2 linked regions of the Microlunatus soli genome follow. Each later gene encodes a partner of the first gene's protein in a complex. Links are inferred from orthologs where the notes say so. Each region holds a gene or a part of one and is shown in the gene's direction. Other genes may lie near its edges. The genes, in order: hisF and hisH.

Region 1 (9,889 bases):
GCTCTCGGCGCCGTTGACATACTCCACGTCGGCCAGCTCGAGCAGATCACCGAGCTCGGTCGCGTCGATCACGAACGACGCCTGGACGGTCAGCTCGCGCCCGTTGCCGTCGGGCGAACCGTCCCGCAGGGTGACGGCGCGGACCTGATCGCCGTCGGTCGCGGCGGCGATCGGTGCGTGGTGCAGCAACACCGTCAGCTGCCCGTCGGGACGGTAGGGCGCCAGCAGTTCGTCGATCGCCGCAACAGCCACCTGCGGTTCGTGACACAGCGCGCTGACTCCGCCACCGCCGGGATTGAGCAGCGGGTCGGCGGCCGCTTCCTCGGTCAGCGGATAGTTGCGGCGGTAGTAGTCCCGGATCCGCTGCCGCAGCTGCAGATAGCTGCGGGTGGCGCCCTGCTCGGCGATCCACGGGTGTTCGTCCGGCGGCACCGCCTGGGAGGTGAGCTGGCCGCCCAGCCAGGGCGATTCCTCCGTCAGCACCACCCGGGCGCCGAGTTCGCAGGCGGCGAGTGCGGCGGCGACGCCGCCCAGGCCACCGCCGACGATCAGGACGTCGGTCTGCTGTTCGGAGGAGTGGGAACGGGACTGCTGGCTGGTCGGCGACACTGCGAACCTCTCGTGATAAAGCGCATCAGGTAATGCGCTGAACGCTAATTGGTTCGGTACGATGCGTCAACCGTGGATCCCGACCGATCTCAGATCCGGGCCCAGCTCAACCGGAGGACAACAGCGCGTGAGACGAGACAGGCCCCATCGGGTGTCCCAGGCCGACGTCGCCCGTGCGGCGAAGGTCTCGGCCGGCATCGTGTCGTCGGTGATCAACGACCGGGACTACGGCTCGATCCGGGTCAGCGACGCCACCCGGGAACGGGTCTGGGCCGCGGTCCGCGAGCTGGGCTACGTACCGAATCTTGCGGCTCGCAGTCTTGCCCGCGGCAGCAATCGACTGATCGGTGTCTTCACCTACCAGCCGGTCTTTCCCTCGACCAGCCGGGACTTCTACCACGACTTCCTGATGGGCGTCGAGGACGCCGCCGAGGAGGCTGCGTACAACCTGCTGTTGGTGACCGGGGCGCGGACCCCGTCCGGCGACCGGTCGATCTTCGCCGGCGGTGTCAACAACCTGCAGTTGGCCGACGGGGCCGTGCTGCTCGGCGCGGGGGAGAGCCGCGACGAGCTCGCCCGGATGGCGGCGGAGAACTACCCGTTCGTCTACATCGGGCAACGACGTCCCGAAGGCGTCGAACTGTCCTTCGTCGCAGCCGACTATCACGGCGGCACGGCGGCGATCGTCCGTCGGCTCGCCGAGCTGGGGCATCGGAGGATCGCGATGATCCAGGAGGCCGGTGCGGGCGAACCGGTCCCCGGACGCCGGCCGGGCTTCCTGGCCGGCTGCCGCGAGGCCGGCATCGACGACGCTGATCGGCCGTTGCTCACCCTGGCCCGGGACAACGTCGCCGACGACGTCGGCAAGGTCGAGGACCTCGATGCGCTGATCGCGTTGGCGGCGAGGGAATCGATCACCGCGATGGTGGTCGAACGCACCGACACCGCGATGGCGGTCCGAGCCGCAGCGCTGCGCGCCGGGCGTTCGGTTCCGGGCGATCTGTCGATCCTGACCCTGACCGTCCCACCGGAACCGGCCGATGATCCCGGCCTGGCCCACCTGATGATCCCGCGCCGGGAGATGGGCCGCGAAGCCGTCCGGATCCTGCTCGAACTACTGTCCGCGACCGATTCCGGCCCGATCCGCACCACCCTGGCCTGCGGCTTCGACCCCGGCGACACCGTCGCCCCACCCACCTGATCCGCCCGCCCCAACCCGCCGACCCGTCAGTTTCTCCCCCAGTTTCGCGGCGTGTCGCGGAGGAGTTGACGGGTCACCGATGGGGCGTGAGGCCGGCGGAGCTGGGATGCACCCTCAGGTCGCGACCAGCTCGATCTCGAACCCGTACGCGTTCTCCAAATACGCCGCGTAATGATCCGGTCCACCGGCATGCGGATGTCGATCGCCGAACAACACCGACCATCCATGATCACCGCACGCGGCCGTGATCGCGTCCACGGCGTCCCGGGTGGTGTTCAGCGCCAGGTGATTGACACCGGCCCTGGTCCGGTCGAAGACGTCAGTCGCCAGATCCGGTGACTCCTCGATCACCAGGTAACTGCCGTCGGGCGCGCGCCAGGACCGACCGTGTTGCCAGTCCTGATAGGGCGTCCACCCCAGACGCTCGAACAGCCAGTCCCAGGCGGGGAGCTGGTCACCGAGATCGTGCAGCCAGAGCTCGACATGATGGAAGCCGGAGACGGTACCGTCGTTCACACCACCATCATGGCCGATCCGGTGCCAACCACGGGAAGTTGATCACGGTGAAAACGATCTTGGTCTCCTACCGGGTCAGCGATCGGGACCGATCGCTGACCTTCTACACGACGCTGGGCTATCTCGAGGTCGGTCGGGTCGACGTCGAGACCGCCGAGCTGGTGATGCTTCGGCTGCCGGACGAGTCCTCGGTATCGCTGGAGCTGGTGTGTCGGCCCAGCGGCGGCCCGATCTCGGGGGAGTCCGGCTTCGATCATCTGGCGATCGAGGTGGACGATCTCGTCCGGACCAGGGCCCGGTTGGTCGCCGGTGGTCTGAAGCCGACACCGATCGGGCATCCCGGTGGACCCGACGGGCCGACGACCTGTTTCGTCACCGATCCGGACGGCTACCGGATCGAGCTGGTCCAGTGGCCGGACGGCAGCAAGGGTGGAATGACCGAAGCCGACTTCGACTGATCGGCGGAGCGGCCGTTACGGTGCTGCCATGGCGAACTCCGGTGCAGGCTCGGTGGGGCAGCAGGACAAGATCATCGATCAGTTGGTGGCCTGGGGTGAGCGACGCGCCGACGTTGCTGCCCTGATCCTGACCAGCACCCGGGCGATCCCGGGTGGGCACACCGACGCGTACTCCGACTACGACGTGATCGCCGTCGTCGAAGGCGTCGAGGCGATGGTCAGCGACACCGGCTGGCTGGCGGAGTTCGGTGAGGTGTTGATCGACTACTGGGATCCGGTCGAGAGCGACGCCGCGACCGGAGCCGTGCAGGTCGGCAACATCACCAACTACGTCGACGGTCTCAAGATCGACTTCAGTCTGTGGAATGCCCGCTACTTCACCGAGCTGACTTCCGGTCCACGAGCCGATCCCGAACTGGACGCCGGTCATCGGGTGCTGCTGGACAAGAGCGGCCTGACCGCCGGCCTGCCGGCGCCGACCTATCGGTCCTACATACCGCGGCGCCCCGATGAGGCCGGCTACCAGCGGTTGATCACCGACTTCCTGATCGGCGTCCCGTACGTGGCCAAGGGGTTGCTGCGCGACGAACTGCTGCCCACCAAGTGGGTGCTCGACTTCGACATGCGCTTCAACTACCTGGTGCCGATGATCGAATGGCGGGTGCAGTGCGACCACGACTGGTCACTGAAGTCGGGCAATCTCGGGAAGGGGCTGAAGCAGCACCTGCCGCCGAGCATCTGGCAGGCGATGGAGAACACCTTCACCGGCGCCGATCCGGAGGCCAACTGGACGGCTCTGTTCGCGATGATCGATCTGTTCGCCACCATCGCCCGCGAGGTGGCCGAGCATCTGGGCTACCGCTATCCCGGTGATCTGATCGCCAACGTCACCGAGCATGCTCGCCGGATGCGGGCCGGGGACTTCGGCTGACGGCCGACCGACGCCGGGCCGGGGAAGATTGGCCCGGCGGAGGTCGGGAGAGCAGTCAGCAGGTCACGTACGCCTTGGAATGCTTTCTGGGGAAGGTGCAGGTGTCCAACCGGCTTCCCCTGGTGTTCAGCAGGTAGGCGGTGTCGGTGGTGTTGTTCCAGACGTACCAGCGCTGCTTCCAGTAGAGGTGGCTGCCGGTGTTGGTGCCTCGGCCGGTGTGCACGGTCACACTCCTGCGGGCCTTGAGCACGAAGCCCTTCGGGAAGACGAAGGTGTGACCGGCCTTGTCCTTGATCTTGTAGCCGGCGATCTTGATCTTGCTCGAGCCGGTGTTCTTGACCACGACGTACTCGGCGTTCAGCGACTTGTTCGAGCCTCGGTCGGTGCCGGGCGAATCCGCGTACAGCTTGGTGAACCGCAGCTTCGAGGCTGCATCGGCGTTCGACGTGGTCGCGATCAGCGACCCCGAGACCAGACCGGCGACGACCAAGAGGCTCGCCAGGGCGCGCAGGAACTTCATGGGACCCCCACGATGATGAGAAACCAGTGATGGATCGACCGTTTCGGACGGGCAAGCACCGGGACATGGCCACATCAGAGGTGGCCGGTGGATGGCGTCGTGGTCGACGATCAGAACAGTAGCGGTGATCACACCACCGCGCGGCCGATTCGCGATGATCGGGACCTGCGGCCCTAGGTCCGGATCAGTGAAGGTCGGTCAGCAGTGCGGAGCGGCTCCCGGTCGCCCGTTCGGCTCCGAACTCGAGCCGTCGACCGAGCCCGCGCCCCGCCGACCGCGGCTGCACAGGAACGGGTAGAACCAGGCGCGGAACCGCGGATCATGCATCAGTGCGCGGTAGCGGGTCAGGTCGGCCTCGGTCAGCCCGGTGGCGAGCAACGGATCGTGCAACTGGCGGATGTAGTTCAGACTCAACAGACAGCCGGAGCTGCCACCGGCGCTGGTATGGGTGTATTCCACCGTCTCGACGTCCCGCAGACCGACACGGAGCATCGCCTGATCGACCTGCCGCGCCCACTCGTAGGAGATCCCGACACCTCGGCCGATGATGTTGTGGGCGGCATGCTGGACCCGGCGGAACACTTCGGTGTCCTCCGGGCTGGGGGAGGACAGGATCGTCGTCTGCGGCCCGGTCCACTCGCCGATCACCAGCCAGCCGCCGGGCGCCAGGGCGTCGACCAGGCTCTGCAGGATCTGTTCCCGTGCGCTCAGGTGCATCAGGACGAGGCGAACGTGGATCAGGTCGTACGGACCGCCGGGCACGCCGTCCTTGATGTCGTGCTGCCGGACCTCCAAACCGATGCGGGACTGCAGTCGGCGGGTGTCGATGTCGACGGCGACGACAGAGCCGTCGGGGCCGACGCGGTCGGCGAGCCCGGCGGCGATCGTCCCGCCGCCGGCTCCGACCTCCAAGCAGCGCCAGCCGGCGCCGAGGCCGGTGGCGTCGAGGATGTTCATCGACTGCCGGTCGAGCAGCGTCGCCAGATGATCGAGCTGTTCGGTCGCCAACCGGTCGCTGGCGCCGAGGGCGTACTCCCGATGCTCGGTGCCGGGCGGGCGGATGCTCGATGCGGTCGTCATGCCAGTTCCCCCTGCCGCTGTGGTCTTCGTGCGGTGTCGTTCTGTAGCTGGAAATAGGACGGTAGACATCCGACGGGTGCTCGAGGCAGTTGTTTCGAGCACGGTCGAAGGCGGAACGGCAGCCACGGATAAGGTTGGCGCCATGAGTCTGGCGGTGCGTGTCATCCCCTGTCTTGACGTGCACGACGGGCGGGTGGTCAAGGGGGTCAACTTCGAAAACCTCCGAGACGCCGGCGACCCGGTCGAGTTGGGCGGGGTGTACGACGTCGAGGGTGCGGACGAATTGACCTTCCTGGACATCTCCGCGTCGGTCGAGGGCCGGGAGACCACCGTGGAGGTGGTCCACCGGACCGCCGGTGAGGTGTTCATCCCGCTGACCGTCGGCGGCGGCATCGCCTCGGTCGACGACGTCGACCGGATGCTGCGTGCCGGGGCCGACAAGGTCGCGGTCAACACCGCGGCGATCCACCGGCCGGAGCTGATCAGCGAGATCACCCGTCGGTTCGGCAACCAGGTGCTGGTGCTGTCGGTGGATGCCCGCCGGGAGAGTGACCAGCCGTCCGGCTTCGGTGTCACCACCCACGGCGGCCGCAAATCCGCCGACCTCGATGCGGTGCAGTGGGCTCGCCGCGGCGTCGAGCTGGGCGTGGGGGAGATTCTGCTCAATTCGATGGACGCCGACGGCACCACCGGTGGCTTCGATCTGGAGATGATCCGGGCGGTACGCCGCGAGGTCGAGGTCCCGCTGATCGCCTCCGGTGGCGCCGGCCGGGCCGAGGATTTCCCGCCGGCCGTCGAAGCGGGTGCCGACGCGGTCCTTGCGGCCAGCGTGTTCCACTTCGGAACGCTGCGGATCGCCGAGGTGAAGAAGGCGCTGGAAGCCGCGGGTTACCCGGTTCGCAGCTGACCAGATGGCAGGATCGTCCCGGCGTGTGCAGCACGCCGGTCGGATGCAGCAGGCAGATCGTTGAGTGGGGAGAGTGCGATACGGATGCGCGTGTGGTTGCCGTACGAGAGTGAGGCCGAAGCCCGACGACGGCTCGGTGAGCTGCCCGACGGGATCGAGATCGACATCTTCAACGGTGGCGAACCGCCCGCATCGGTGGACGAGGTCGAGTTCTACGTCGACCCGTACCTGAGCACCGACAGAGCCGCCTGGGAACGGCTGGCGACGATGCCCCGGCTGAAGGTGGTCCAGACACTGACCGCCGGCTTCGAGCACATCCAGCGTTACGTCCCCGACGGCGTCACTCTCTGCAACGCCGCCGGACTGCACGACGCCAGCACCGCCGAACTCGCGATCGCGCTGTCGCTGGCCGTCGGCCGTCGGCTCGACGAGTACGCCCGCAACCAGACCACCGGCGACTGGCAGTTCGGCTGGGGGAACTCACTGGCCGACAAGCGGGTGACGATCATCGGCTACGGACACATCGGCCAGGCGATCGAGCGCCGGCTGACCGGCTTCGAGGTCGGCTCGATCACCCGGGTCGCCCGCAGTGCGCGGACCGAGACCAACGCCGACGGTCACCCGGTGCCGGTACAGGCGATCGATGACCTGCCGTCCATCCTGCCCGACACCGACGTGTTGATCCTGATCATTCCGGCCACCCCACAGACCGAGAAGCTGATCGATGCCGCGGCGTTGGCGTTGCTGCCGGACGGCGCCCAGTTGATCAACGTCGGTCGCGGCAAACTGGTCGACACCGATGCCTTGCTCGCCGAGGCCGAGACGGGACGGATCACCGCCGGTCTTGACGTCACCGATCCCGAGCCGCTGCCCGTCGACCATCGGCTCTGGACCACACCGGGGGTGCTGATCAGCCCACACGTCGGTGGCGCCAGCAGCGCCTTCCAGCCGCGTGCCGACGCGCTGACCGCGGACCAGCTCCGCCGCTACGCCGCCGGCGATTCGCTGAAGAACGTGATCATCAAAGAGGAGGCGATGGCATGACCACACCGGACTGTCTGTTCTGCAAGATCATCACCGGCGACATCCCCAGCCGGAAGGTCGACGAGGACGACACCTCGTACTCCTTCCTGGACATCGCGCCGTTCCACCGTGGACACACTCTGGTCGTCCCGAAGCGGCACGTCGAGAGCTTCCTCAGTGACCCGCCCGCATGGGCCGAGATCACCGGCGCCGTCGATCGGGTCTCCCGACTGCTGCAGACCAAGCTCGGCGCGGACGGGATGAACCTCTTCTCCTCGGCGGGTGCGGTCGCCGGCCAGGAGGTCTTCCATCTGCATGTCCACCTGGTACCGCGCTACGCCGAGACCGGCGGGCTCCGCAACCTCTTCGGACCCAAGCCGGGCGCCGAGGACGCGGAGCTCGACGACGTCTGGCAGCAGATCACCGCATCGTGACCGAACAGACCGAGCTCGCCGGCCGGCGGCTGACCGGTCAGCCGCGGATCCGTCGCTGGCTGGTCGAGGTGCTGCCGGGCTACCTGGTGTCGCTGGCGATGCTGCCGGTGATCATCTCCGGCGGCAAGTTCTGGCCGTGGACGCCGCAGACCACCGATCTGCAGGTCTATCTCTACGCAGTCCGGGCAATGTTGCACGGCGAGAACATCATGACCTGGACCTCGCCGGACTGGCATCTGTACTTCATCTATCCGCCGATCTCGGCGATCCTGATGATCCCGCTGGCGATCGGACCGTACCTGTTCTGGCAGCTGGTCTGGATCGCCGGGCTGGTGATCGCCCAGAACGCGGTGATGATCAGATGCGGTGTGCCCCGTGGCTGGGCGCTCGGGCTGCTGTCGGCTGCTCTGGTGATCGGAATGGAGCCGATCCGGACCACCATCGGCTACGGGCAGATCAACACCTTCCTGATGGCGATGGTGATCATCGACCTGCTGCCGGCAGCACCGGGCCGCAAACGCCGGATCCCCGGCGGCCTGCTGATCGGCATTGCGGCCGCGGTCAAACTCACGCCGGCACTGTTCGTGCTGATGTTGTTGATCTTGGGCCGGAAGAAGCCGGCAATCACCGCGATGATCACGTTCGTCGTGCTGACAGCGGTTGGCACCGCGTTGCAGCCGGCAGCCACCGTCACCTATGTCAAGAGCTTGATCGGCGGCGAGACCCACACCTCGGGCCCGTTGTACGTCGGTAACCAGTCGCTGCTCGGTGTCGTCCTGCGCTTCTTCGGTGAGACGACCACCAACAGCCACATCGGGCTGCTGCTGTCCTTCCTGGTGGCCGTGCTGGCTGCGATCGTCGGTGCGTACTGGTGGAAGCAAGGCGGTCACGTGCTGGCCATCGCCATGGTCGGGTTGGGCACCAACCTCGCTTCACCGCTGTCCTGGACCCACCACTTCGTCTGGATCCTGCCGCTCGGTCTGGCCGCGATCTATCAGCTCCGGCGCCGACCCTGGCCCGGCGCTCGAGCCGATCACGTCCCGCTGCCCCGCTGGATGAGCATCGGCGCCGGCATCCTCGTCGTCTACGTCAGCGCCTGCCTGCCGCTGGCCCTGCTCCCGTACGCCGGCGGCGAGGAGAACTCCTACAACGCCGGCCAACGGTTGATCGCCAACCTCGGCCCGCTCCTAGCCGCCGCCCTGATGGTGGGCACCGCCATCCGGATGATCCGCCGGCGCCCTGTCTAACCTCGATCTATCAAGGTTAAGCACGTTCCCGCACCGATTTGAGGTGCGTAACCTCGACGGACGTCGGGCGCTTGAGCGCGAGCTCACCACCAGCAACCGCCGCCGGGACTGGCGCCGCCGCCGAACTTCCGGCCGGCGCCCCAGCATCCCCAGGACACCGACGGCGACCTGGCATCCCTGGGGATGCTCTCGCTGCGAGGGCGGAGTGACATCGGGCAGCGTCGTGCCCGGGCTCGACGGCACGGACGACAGCGGTAGCGTACGAACATGGCAGCCGCATCCGATCAGCCCGACATCAAACCGCGTTCCCGGACCGTCACCGACGGGCTGGAGGCGACCGCGTCCCGTGGCATGTTGCGCGCCGTCGGGATGACCGACGACGACTTCGGTAAGCCGCAGATCGGCGTCGCGTCCAGCTGGAACGAGATCACGCCCTGCAACCTGTCACTGGACCGGTTGGCCAAGGCGGTCAAGGAAGGTGTGCACGCCGCCGGCGGTTATCCGCTGGAGTTCGGCACCATCTCGGTGTCCGACGGGATCTCGATGGGACACGTCGGCATGCACTACTCGTTGGTCAGCCGGGAGATCATCGCCGACTCGGTGGAGACCGTGATGGAGGCCGAGCGGCTGGACGGGTCGGTGCTGCTGGCCGGCTGCGACAAGTCACTGCCGGGCATGCTGATGGCAGCCGCCCGTCTTGATCTTGCCTCCGTCTTCCTCTACGCCGGCTCGATCATGCCGGGCAGCGTGGACGGCAAGGACGTCACCCTGATCGACGCGTTCGAAGCGGTCGGCGCCTGCGTCCGCGGTCTGATCAGCCAAGCCGACGTGGACAAGATCGAACGCGCGATCTGCCCGGGCGAGGGCGCGTGCGGTGGGATGTACACCGCCAACACGATGGCCAGTGCCGCCGAAGCACTCGGAATGTCCCTGCCCGGATCCGCTGCGCCACCGGCGGTCGAT
Region 2 (10,035 bases), 610 kb from region 1 along the record:
CCGCCGACGACGTAGCCGCTGCTCCGCGCGGCCTGCTGGGGGTCGGCCATCGTCGCCTTCTTCGCGCCGAACGCCTGCGCCAGTGCCTTCAGGTCCAGCCGGCCGGCGACCGGTACCACGGCGACGACCAGGCGCCCGGCGACGTCGGCGACCAGGGTCTTGAAGATCCGCCGCGGATCGACCCCCAGCTGTTCGGCGGCCTCGGCGCCGAACGACTCCGCGTCGGCATGATGATCGTAGGGGTGCAGCGTGAAGCCGATCCCGGCCCTGGTCAGGGCGACGGTTGCCGGCGTACCTCCGGCGTCCGGCTGCTTCTTCCTGCTCACCGGGACAGCTCGCCGCCGGATCGGACCCAGCGAGCCAGACCGCCGTCGATCCGGTGCGCATCCCGCCCGGCGGCCAGCAGCCGGCGGACGGCCCGTGCGGAGGCGAAGCAGTACGGGCCCTCGCAGTAGGCGACCACGTCGGCGTCCTCGGGCAACTCGTCGATGTGCGAGCGGAGATCCTCCAACGGCATCGAGATCGCGCCGGGCAGGTGTCCGCGTGCGTATTCCTCGGCGGGGCGGACGTCGACAACGATCGTGTCACCGGACGCGATCCGGGTCCGGAACTCCTCGACGCTCAGCCGTTCCATGCCACCGGGCAACTCGCGCATCCGGCCGAGCTCGACCTGGAGATCAGCGAGCGTCTGTTCGGCGAAGGTCTCGAACTGGTCGACGAAGGTCGACACTGCCGGTGACGCGAGCCGGTAGTAGATCCGTACGCCGTCCCGGCGGGTGCTGACCAGCTGTGCCGCGCGCAACTGCTGCAGCTGGGCCGAGGTGTTCTTCATCGGGATCCGGGCGGCGTCGGCGATCTCCTCGACGGTGTGTTCGCCCTGCTCCAACAGATCGAGGATCCGGATCCGTCCCGGATTGGACAGCGCCTTGCCCAGACGGCTCAGCTGCTCATAGACCGCGTCGTCGACATAGCCGGTCTCGCCATCGGCAGCGGACGGTTGTTGATCATCCGACGATGTCCGATCGGAGGTCCGACTCGAGGTCATCACTGCTCCCTTCGGTGATCAACTTCTTGGCGTTCGACCGTTCGGCGCCGATCGCCAGCACAGTCACGGCGACACCGACCAGGCACAGTGCAGCGTAGCCGCCGGACAGCAGTCGGGCCGAGCCCAGCACGCCGGGACCACCGATCTGCACCAGCAAGCCGGCCAGTGCCGAGCCGAACGCGTTGCTGATCAACTGTGTGGTGTTCACACCGGCCGAGGCCTTGCTGGCCTCGGCCGGGTCCGGCGTGATCCGCATCGCCGCCGGAACCCAGTGGGCGAAGGCCATCCCGATCCCGCTGCCGGCGACGAACAGCACGGCAAACCAGGCGACCACTCGCCCCGGACCGGGATCGGCGACCTGCAGCAGTCCGTAGATCGCCAGGCCGGCCCCGAGCAAGGCCGGTCCTGCGATCCGCTGCAGCCGGGCGCCGCGGACGCCGGTGATGCCGCTGGACAGGATCTGCGAGACGCTCCATCCCCAGGACAGGGAGGCGCCCAGCAAGCCGGCGAGCAGCGGCGAGAGTCCGCCGATCTGTTGGCCGAACAACGGCAGGAAGGTCTCCACTGTCGAACCGACCGCCAGCAGGGCGACGGCCAGGTAGATCCAGGTCAGTGCCGATCCGCGCCGGTAGGTGATCGCGGGCAGCACCGTGGTGGCGGCGCGACGCTCGCGCAGGATGAAGCCGACCACGAAGAGCCCGGCGGCGATGATCAGCGCGATCGACAAGCCACGGCCGGAGACGACGGAGGCGACGCTGACCGCCGCGGCACCCAGGCTGAGCAGCGCCAGCGCGAGCACCGGCACCCGATCTGAGGCGGCTGTGCCGGACGATCCGCCGTCCGGGGCGCGGCGCGGTAGCGAGCGCCCGACCACGACCGCGACGCCGCCGGCGCTCGCGGCGAGCAGGACGAACGCCAGCCGCCATAGACCGAATTCGGCGAACAGACCCCCGATGATCGGCCCGACGACGTTGCCGAACCCCCACATCGCCGACATCAGGCCGAGCGCGCGTTGCCACAGATGGTCGGGCAGTGCCTGTCGGACGACCGCGAAGCCGAGCCCGGCAAGCAGGCCGCCGCCGAGCCCCTGCAACACCCGGCCGCCGAGCAACACCGGCATCGTCGGTGCGATCGCCCCGACCACACTGCCGGCACCGAACAGCGCCAGTCCGATCCAGTATGCCTGGCGCGGCCCGCGGCGAGTGACGGTGCGGCTGACCAGCATCGAGGTGAACACCGAGGCGACCAAGAATGCCGTCATGGCCCAGGCGTACAGGCTGCGGCCGCCGATCTCGCCGACGGCGCTGGGCAGCAGGCTGGTGGTCAGATAGACGTTCACGGCGTAGAGCGCGACGCCGCCGCTCAACACCAGGGTGACCGACCGATGCTCGCGGCCCAACAACTCTTGCCAGGACCCCTTCGGCGGGGCGGCGTCTGCCTTAGATCTCATAATCCAAAGATTAATAGAATAGATTGAGTCTGGTCAACCGTCCGGCCGTCGATCTGCTGCGACTCCGTGCCGGACGCTCTCGTAGACTCGCCGACGTGCTACGACGTATCGACCTTCGCGCCGCGACCTCCCGGGAGACAGGGCCCGCCCGGAGTCACGGCGCGGCTGCCCTGCTGGACAACCTGCAGGACGTACTGCCGCGCGCCGAGTTCGATGTCGATGCCGCCGTCGAGGCGGTGCGACCGATCTGCGAGGACATCGCCCGGCACGGCGAACAGGCGCTGACCACGTACGCCGAGCGCTTCGACCATGTGGTGCCGGCGTCGTTCCGGGTGCCGGTCGAGGCGCTCAGTACGGCACTCGCCGAGCTCGATCCTGAGCTCCGGCGTGCCTTCGAGGTCTCCATCGAGCGGCGTCGCGCGGTGAGTCTGGCCGAGTTGGGGGACGGGCAGGTCGACGTCGAGGTGGCGCCCGGAGCGCGGGTCAGCCAACGGATGATTCCGGTGGACCGGGTCGGCCTGTACGTCCCCGGCGGAGTCGCGCCACTGGCTTCGACGGTGATCATGAATGTGGTGCCGGCCCAGATCGCCGGCGTCGGTTCGCTGGCCTTGGCGTCGACCCCGCAACAGGCGTTCGGCGGGCTGCCGCACCCGAGCATCCTCGCCCTCTGTGCGCTGCTCGGCGTCGACGAGGTGTACGCCGTGGGTGGCTCCCAGGCGGTGCCGATGTTCGCCTACGGCGTTCCCGGCCTGTGTCCCAAGGTGGACATGATCACCGGGCCCGGCAACATCTACACCGTCGCAGCCAAACGGCTGGTCAAGGGCCTGGTCGGCATCGACTCCGAGGCCGGACCGACCGAGATCGCGATCCTCGCCGACGACACCGCAGTGCCCGCCTTCGTCGCCGCCGACCTGATCTCCCAGTCCGAACACGATCCGGCGGCCGCATCGGTGTTGATCACCGACTCCGAGCCGTTGATCGCCGCGGTCGAGGACGAGTTGAAGAAGCAGGTGGCGACGGCACGGCACGCCGAGCGGATCGAGACCTCGCTGACCGGGCAGCAGTCCGGAGTCGTCCTGGTCGACGATCTCGAGGCAGGGATCGCAGTCGCTGACGCCTACGCCGCCGAGCACCTGGAGATCCAGACCCGGGACGCAGCAGCGGTGTCGAGGAAGATCAACAACGCCGGAGCGATCTTCCTCGGATCCTGGTCGCCGGTGTCGCTGGGGGACTACTCCGCCGGCAGCACCCACGTGCTACCCACCGCAGGATGTGCCTGCCACTCCTCGGGGCTCAACGTGAAGAGCTACCTGAAGGCCGTCCACGTGATCGACTACGACCAGCAGGCGCTGGCCGAGATCGCGGACCACGTGGTGACCTTCGCCGAGGCCGAGGACCTGCCGTCACACGGTCGGGCGATCTCGATCAGACAGGACGGCGACCAATGACCGGCACCGCCGAGCCGTCCTTGTCCGAGCTGCCGCTGCGACCGGAGCTGAAGGGCGAGGAACCGTACGGCGCCCCACAGCTCGACGTCCCGGTGCTGCTCAACGTCAACGAGAACCCGTACCCGCCGAGTCGCGAGGTGATCGAGGACCTGAGCCGCGCGGTCGGCGAGGCGGTGGCGACGATGAACCGCTATCCCGAACGGGACGCGCTCGCGCTACGAGCCGATCTGGCCGACTATCTCGGGCACGGTTTGACCGCCGACAACATCTGGGCTGCCAACGGCAGCAACGAGGTGATGACCCACGTGCTGGGGGCGTTCGGCGGACCAGGGCGCAGTGCGCTGACCTTCGTCCCGTCGTACTCGATGTATCCCGAGTACGCGCGGAACACCCACACGGCATGGCTGACCGTGCCGCGGCGGGCGGACTTCACCCTTGATCTTGATCTTGCTCTGCGGTCGATCGCGGAGCTCCGTCCCGACGTGATCTTGATCGCCAGCCCGAACAACCCGACCGGGACCGCGACCGACCTTGATCAACTACGCAGCCTTTGCGCGGCCGCACCGGGGGTGATCGTGATCGACGAGGCCTACGCCGAGTTCGCCCGGCCGGGGACTCGCAGCGCGTTGGATCTGCTGCCCAGCTTCGGAAATCTCGCCGTCAGCCGGACGATGAGCAAGGCGTTCGCCTTCGCCGGCGGCCGGCTCGGATACCTCGCTGCCGCACCGGCCTTCATCGACGCACTGCGGATCGTCCGGTTGCCCTACCACCTGTCGGTGGTCAGTCAGGCAGCGGCCCGCGCCGCACTCGCGCACGCACCGGAACTGCTGCAGCAGGTGGACGCGCTGCGCCGGGAGCGGGACGCGCTGCAGGACTGGCTGCTCGCAACCGGGCTGCAGGTCGCCGCGTCCGACGCCAACTTCGTCCTGTTCGGCAGGTTCGCCGATCGACACCGGGTCTGGCAGCAGCTGCTGGATCGCGGCGTGCTGATCCGCGAGACCGGCCCCACCGGTTGGCTGCGGGTCTCGGTCGGTACGCCGGAGGAGACGGCCGCCTTCAGAACCGCCCTCACCGACATCCTGCCCGACAACGAAAGGCTGACCGATGACTGACACCGGTCCCGAGCAGGGCCGGACCGCGTCCCTGGAACGCAGCACCTCCGAATCCAGCGTCTCGGTCCGGATCGACCTCGACGGCAGTGGCGACTCGGTGATCAACACCGGCGTCGGCTTCTACGACCACATGCTGACCGCGCTGGCCCGGCACGGTCTGTTCGACCTCGAGATCGAGACCAAGGGCGATGTCTGGATCGATGCACATCACAGCGTCGAGGACACCGCGATCACCCTGGGGCAGGCGATCCGGACCGCGCTCGGCGACAAGCGGGGGATCCGCCGCTTCGGCGATGCGATGGTGCCGCTGGACGAGGCGCTCGCGCAGGCCGTTGTCGACGTCTCCGGTCGGCCGTACTGCGTGCACAGCGGCGAACCCGCCGGCCAGGAACAGGTGATCATCGGCGGCGGGAATGCCGGAGTTCCCTACGTCGGCAGCCTGACCCGGCACGTGATGGAGAGCTTGGCGTTCCATGCCGGGATCTGCCTGCACCTGCGCGTGTTGGCCGGAAGGGATCCGCACCACATCGTCGAAGCGCAGTTCAAGGCCGTCGCGCGGGCGCTGCGCGATGCGGTCGCACTCGACCCCCGAGTCAGCGGCGTGCCGAGCACCAAGGGCACGCTGTGACGACGTCGGTCGTGATCTTGGACTACGGTCTGGGCAACATCCGGTCGGCGCAACGGGCGGTGGCCCGGACCGGCGCCGACGTGACCATCAGTGTTGATCATGATGCTGCGGTCGCCGCGGACGGACTGGTGGTCCCGGGGGTGGGTGCGTTCGCCGCCTGCATGGACGGACTGTTGCAGGTCGGCGGCGACAAGATCATCGCCGCACGGGTGGCGGCCGGCAGGCCGGTGCTCGGCATCTGCGTCGGCGCGCAGATCCTTTTCACCGAGGGCGTCGAGCACGGACACCGGGTAGCCGGATGCGCCCGCTGGCCCGGGACGGTGGAGGAGTTGCACGCCGTCCGGCTGCCGCACATGGGCTGGAACACCGTCGACGCGCCCGCCGGCAGCACCCTGTTTGCCGGACTCGGGACGGAGCGTTTCTACTTCGTCCACTCCTACGGCATCAGGGAGCAGGCAGCGCCGGCGTTGGACGGTGCGACCGTCACCTGGGCCGAGCACGGCGGTGATCGTTTTGTCGCCGGCATCGAGCAGGGCGTGTTGAGCGCCACCCAGTTCCATCCGGAGAAGTCCGGGACTGCGGGCGCCCGACTGCTGGCCAACTGGGTCGACACCCTCTGAGGGGCAGCCCACTAGCAGCCGGGTAGGTGGGGCAACCCGGAGGTGTCGATGTAGCTGCTGGGTGACGGGCTGCTGCCCTTGCTGGCCGGCGGATAACCGACCTGCAGCCAGGGGCTGTCGATGCCGGTCCGGGTGGAGCCCCACTGCCGGGTGAGGGATGCGTAGCTGCCGCTGCGGACATCGAGGATGTGCTGGGCATAGCCGTCGTTCCACACCACGAAGGAACTGCCGACCACACCCACCGCGTCGATCGCCCGATCGGCGCCGACGGTGATCGCAGCCCGCGGCTTGGCCCATCCCGGCCGCCAGACGTAGAGGGTCCGGAGCCGGTGGTCGGACCAGGCATACAGCTGCCGACTGTTGGCCAGCGCGAACGGGCCGTTGATCTCGGCGAGCTGTGCCGGGAGTCGGATCGGTTTCAACGTGGTCGGGTCGGCGGCAGCCAGCCTCGACAGCTCGCCCTGCTTCCTGGCAGCAGACCACAGCACGCGATGATCACCGAGCCGCCAGACCCGGATCGGTGAGCCAGCGGTGCTGACGTTGTCCCGCCGCCCGGTGTCGATGTTGTAGCGGCGCAGATAGCTAATGGTCCGGCCGGGTTTCCCGCCGGGGACCTGGGGCCAGAACACGTGCCCGTCGACCAGGGCCACATAGGGCCAGGGACCTCCCGGGTGGCCACCGTCGGCGTTGGTGTCGGCCGCGCCGATCCGACGCGGCGTGCCGCCCCGGACGGTGTCCCAGATCCAGACGCTCCAGTCGTTGATGTCGGCGGGATCGTGCAGCACGCCGTAGGCGAGCCACCGACCGTCGTAGTCGGCGTTCAGGATCTGCCACTGCTGATGGCCGTCGGCACCGAAGTCGTCGATCAATCGGTCCTTCGACCCGACCCGCCAGACGATCTTGTTGGTACCCGATCCCAGGCCCGGCCGGCTGTACTGCAACACGGTCTCGCCGTTCGTCCCGACGAACGCGGTGCCGGCCTGGAGTCCCGCTCCGGGCTTCAGCCGTCCGCGATGCAGGGCGTCGTTCCAGGCCTGGGGGAGCGCGACCCGGCAGGTCTTGGTCCAGCGGGCAGCGGCGCCGCCCGGCGTAGCCGATCCTTGACTGCCCGGCGATGCCGAGGGATGGCCGGTTGACGGGGTTGCCGATCGTTCGGCGGTGTTGCTGCAGCCGGTGATGATCATCACCGCCAGGCACAGACCGGCGAACAGTCCGGCGCCGGGCAGCCGGTCACCAGACGTAGCCGCGACCACCCAGGATCGTCACCATCTTGTCGGTGGTGATCGCGGAGCTCTTGGGGACGCCGCCGCTCCACGAGATCGACGCAGCTCCGGACGCCGGGTCGACGTAGTGGGTGTTGCCACCGGAGTTGGAGTATCCGCGGATCGGGATCCAGTGGAAGATCTGCCGATCCGCCGGATGCCCGACCAGATGGGGCCCGTTTGCGATCTCCCAGGCGTTGCCGGCGATGCCGTAACCGTCGTTCACATCGGTGACCAGACGCGTCTTGAAGGTGGACTTCTCCCCGGAGGTGGGACTGGTGTTGAGTCCCTGGGCGTAGTACCTGACGCCTGCCGGTGCGACGGAGTTGATGGCCGCCGGCATCGGGTAGCTGGTGCCGTTGTACCAGTCCGTGCCGTTCCGCGTGGTGCCCAGCATCGATGCGGCCTGGGCCTGGGTCCGGCTGACGCGGATCCCCTTCAGCATGGTGACCAGCGTGGCCGGCCCGCAGTAGTAGGAGTTGGCCTGCTGGACCCAGCGCATCGAGTCGACCAGACCGGAGGACGAGACAGCACGCTGAGAGACCTGTCGTCGGGCTCGGGAGTCCTTGGCCGCGATGCCGGCCAACTCGTCCGCGCTGAGCGTCGGCGTGCCGATGATCCGGGACCTCTCCGCCGGTCGATCGAGCGGAGTACGCGGCTCGGCCTGCGCCGGTGACGCCGCGGCGAGCAGGGCGAGCACGCACGCACCGGTGACGGCGGACGCTGCGGCGATTCTCATCACGGACACCTCCGAAGAGCCTCCACCTCGGGTCAGGTGGTCAGGCAGTCTGGAAGGCAGAACCTACCGGACCCGACCTTTCCGTTCGATGACCCAGGGATGAACTCCACACCGTTTCGCCCACGCCTGGTACGCGGCGGCCAGATGCTGCACCACCGGACGGTGGGCGGCGGCGAGGTCATGGAGTTCGGTCCGGTCGGCGTCGATGTCGTACAACTCCCAGGGCCCACCGAACTTGCGCACCAGCTTCCACCGACCCTGACGGACCGCGCAGTTGCCCTCGTGTTCCCAGTAGAGCAGGCGATTGCGGTCGGCCTCCGGCCGTCCGAGCCAGCTGTTGATCATGGATCGGCCCTCGATCGGCGTCAACGGTCGGCCGGCCCGGGATGCGGGGTAGCGCAGCCCGGTGACGTCCAGGACGGTGGCCATCACGTCGGTCAGCTGATGCGGATGGTGACTGATCCGACCGGCCGGCAACCGACCCGGCCAGTGCGCGATCAGCGGGGTGGAGATGCCGCCCTCGTGCACCCAGTGCTTGTACTCGCGGAACGGGGTGTTGGACACTCCCGCCCAGCCGCGACCGTAGGAGCTGTAGGTGGTCGCCGGGCCCGGGACGATGGTCGGGTCGTTGCCGCGCCGGACCCTGGTGCTCCGGTGCGCTGCCGGATCCGAGCCGGTCCGGCGGCGATCGACGCCCGAGTCCGCCCCGCTGTCGTCGGCCTGAGCGATCCGGGCCTGCAGTTCCTCGGCGCTGCCGCCGTTGTCGGACAAGAAGATGATCAAGGTGTTGTCCAACTGCTTGGTCCGGGTCAACGCCTCGACCAGTTGTCCCACCGCGGCATCCATCATCGCGATCTGAGCTGCGTAGACCTCCATCCGACGCTGCTGCCACTGCGGCCGGGTGATCGTGTCGTACGGCTGCACCCGGGGATCGCGCTGACCGAGCTTCCACCGGCCGGACAGCATCCCGCTGTCGACGAGTCGGCGATACCGCTGCTGCCGCAGCGTGTCCCAGCCCGCCCGGTAGTGGCCGGCCTGGAGCTTGATCCAACGCTCCGGCGCGTGCAGCGGCCAGTGCGGCGCGGTGAAGGGCAGATACAGGAAGAACGGCTGGTCCGGTCTGTTGTGCACCTGGTCGTGGACGAATTCCGATGCCCGGCGGCCGAGCTCTGTGGTCAGGTAGAAGTCCTGCGGCGGATCCAGCTTCCGGCTGTCGGCGTACAGGGCTGCCGGTTCGAAGTAGCTCGACGCTCCGCCGATGATGCCGTAGTGATGATCGAAGCCGCGGCCCTGCGGCCAACTGTCGTCGGGCTTGGCGACCTGCGCGGTGAGATGCCACTTGCCGAACATCGAGGTCGCGTAGCCGGCGTCACCGAGCAGTTCGGCCAGCGTCAGGCAGCGCCTGTTCAAGGTGCCGGGATAACCGTGCTCTCCGGCCTTGTTCAGCACGCCGATACCCGTTTGGTGCGGGTGCAGGCCGGTGAGCAGCGAAGCCCGGGACGGCGAACAGCGCGCGGTGTTGTAGAACTGCGACATCCGTACCCCGCCGGCCGCGAGCCGATCGAGGTGCGGCGTGGCGATCTCCGAGCCGTAGCAGCCGATGTCGGAGAACCCCATGTCGTCGGCCAGGATGAGCACCACGTTGGGCCGTTGCCCGGCCGTCGGTGACGAGGTCGCTCCGGGGTCGGCGCTCGGGCTGCCCGATCCTCCCGTCGCGGCGGGCGATCCGGC

The links.
Region 2: the proteins of hisF (region 1) and hisH are in contact, whole or in part, in a crystal structure (PDB 6RU0), measured with the Thermotoga maritima proteins. The link is inferred for Microlunatus soli from one-to-one orthologs. Residues at the interface, in WP_004080486.1 of Thermotoga maritima: Met1, Leu2, Ala3, Arg5, Ser40, Glu41, Asp45, Glu46, Ala70, Glu71, Ile73, Asp74, Ile75, Pro76, Phe77, Asp98, Lys99, Ser122, Gln123, Glu161, Thr195, Leu196, Asn247, Arg249, Glu251; in WP_004080484.1 of Thermotoga maritima: Asn15, Arg18, Arg22, Arg117, Leu118, Pro119, His120, Met121, Gly122, Trp123, Asn124, Asn134, Gly135, Tyr136, Tyr138, Val140, Tyr158, Glu180, Lys181, Ser182, Ser183, Lys184, Ile185.

What each region holds. Positions count from the first base shown.
Region 1 is NZ_LT629772.1:5,577,074-5,586,962, forward strand. The notes cover bases 4,486-7,339. They hold hisF (imidazole glycerol phosphate synthase subunit HisF), read left to right. Parts: upstream 4,486-5,457; coding sequence 5,458-6,222; downstream 6,223-7,339. Other genes in these bases: BLU38_RS25585 (methyltransferase domain-containing protein), read right to left, coding at 4,486-5,315; BLU38_RS25595 (2-hydroxyacid dehydrogenase), read left to right, coding at 6,307-7,266; BLU38_RS25600 (HIT family protein), read left to right, coding at 7,263-7,339. In the rest of the region: BLU38_RS25555 (FAD-dependent oxidoreductase), read right to left, coding at 1-609; BLU38_RS25560 (LacI family DNA-binding transcriptional regulator), read left to right, coding at 737-1,810; BLU38_RS25565 (VOC family protein), read right to left, coding at 1,925-2,326; BLU38_RS25570 (VOC family protein), read left to right, coding at 2,374-2,784; BLU38_RS25575 (aminoglycoside 6-adenylyltransferase), read left to right, coding at 2,813-3,715; BLU38_RS25580 (lamin tail domain-containing protein), read right to left, coding at 3,771-4,235; more of BLU38_RS25585, read right to left, coding at 4,434-4,485; more of BLU38_RS25600, read left to right, coding at 7,340-7,679; BLU38_RS25605 (glycosyltransferase 87 family protein), read left to right, coding at 7,676-8,926; ilvD (dihydroxy-acid dehydratase), read left to right, coding at 9,194-9,889.
Region 2 is NZ_LT629772.1:6,183,769-6,193,803, forward strand. What follows is about bases 4,492-7,491. They hold hisH (imidazole glycerol phosphate synthase subunit HisH), read left to right. Parts: upstream 4,492-5,679; coding sequence 5,680-6,303; downstream 6,304-7,491. Other genes in these bases: BLU38_RS28325 (histidinol-phosphate transaminase), read left to right, coding at 4,492-5,055; hisB (imidazoleglycerol-phosphate dehydratase HisB), read left to right, coding at 5,048-5,683; BLU38_RS28340 (hypothetical protein), read right to left, coding at 6,315-7,491. Also shown: ybaK (Cys-tRNA(Pro) deacylase), read right to left, coding at 1-326; BLU38_RS28310 (ArsR/SmtB family transcription factor), read right to left, coding at 323-1,045; BLU38_RS28315 (MFS transporter), read right to left, coding at 1,005-2,495; hisD (histidinol dehydrogenase), read left to right, coding at 2,666-3,943; more of BLU38_RS28325, read left to right, coding at 3,940-4,491; more of BLU38_RS28340, read right to left, coding at 7,492-7,556; BLU38_RS28345 (C39 family peptidase), read right to left, coding at 7,534-8,304; BLU38_RS28350 (arylsulfatase), read right to left, coding at 8,368-10,035. UniProt on the Escherichia coli protein: IGPS catalyzes the conversion of PRFAR and glutamine to IGP, AICAR and glutamate. The HisH subunit catalyzes the hydrolysis of glutamine to glutamate and ammonia as part of the synthesis of IGP and AICAR.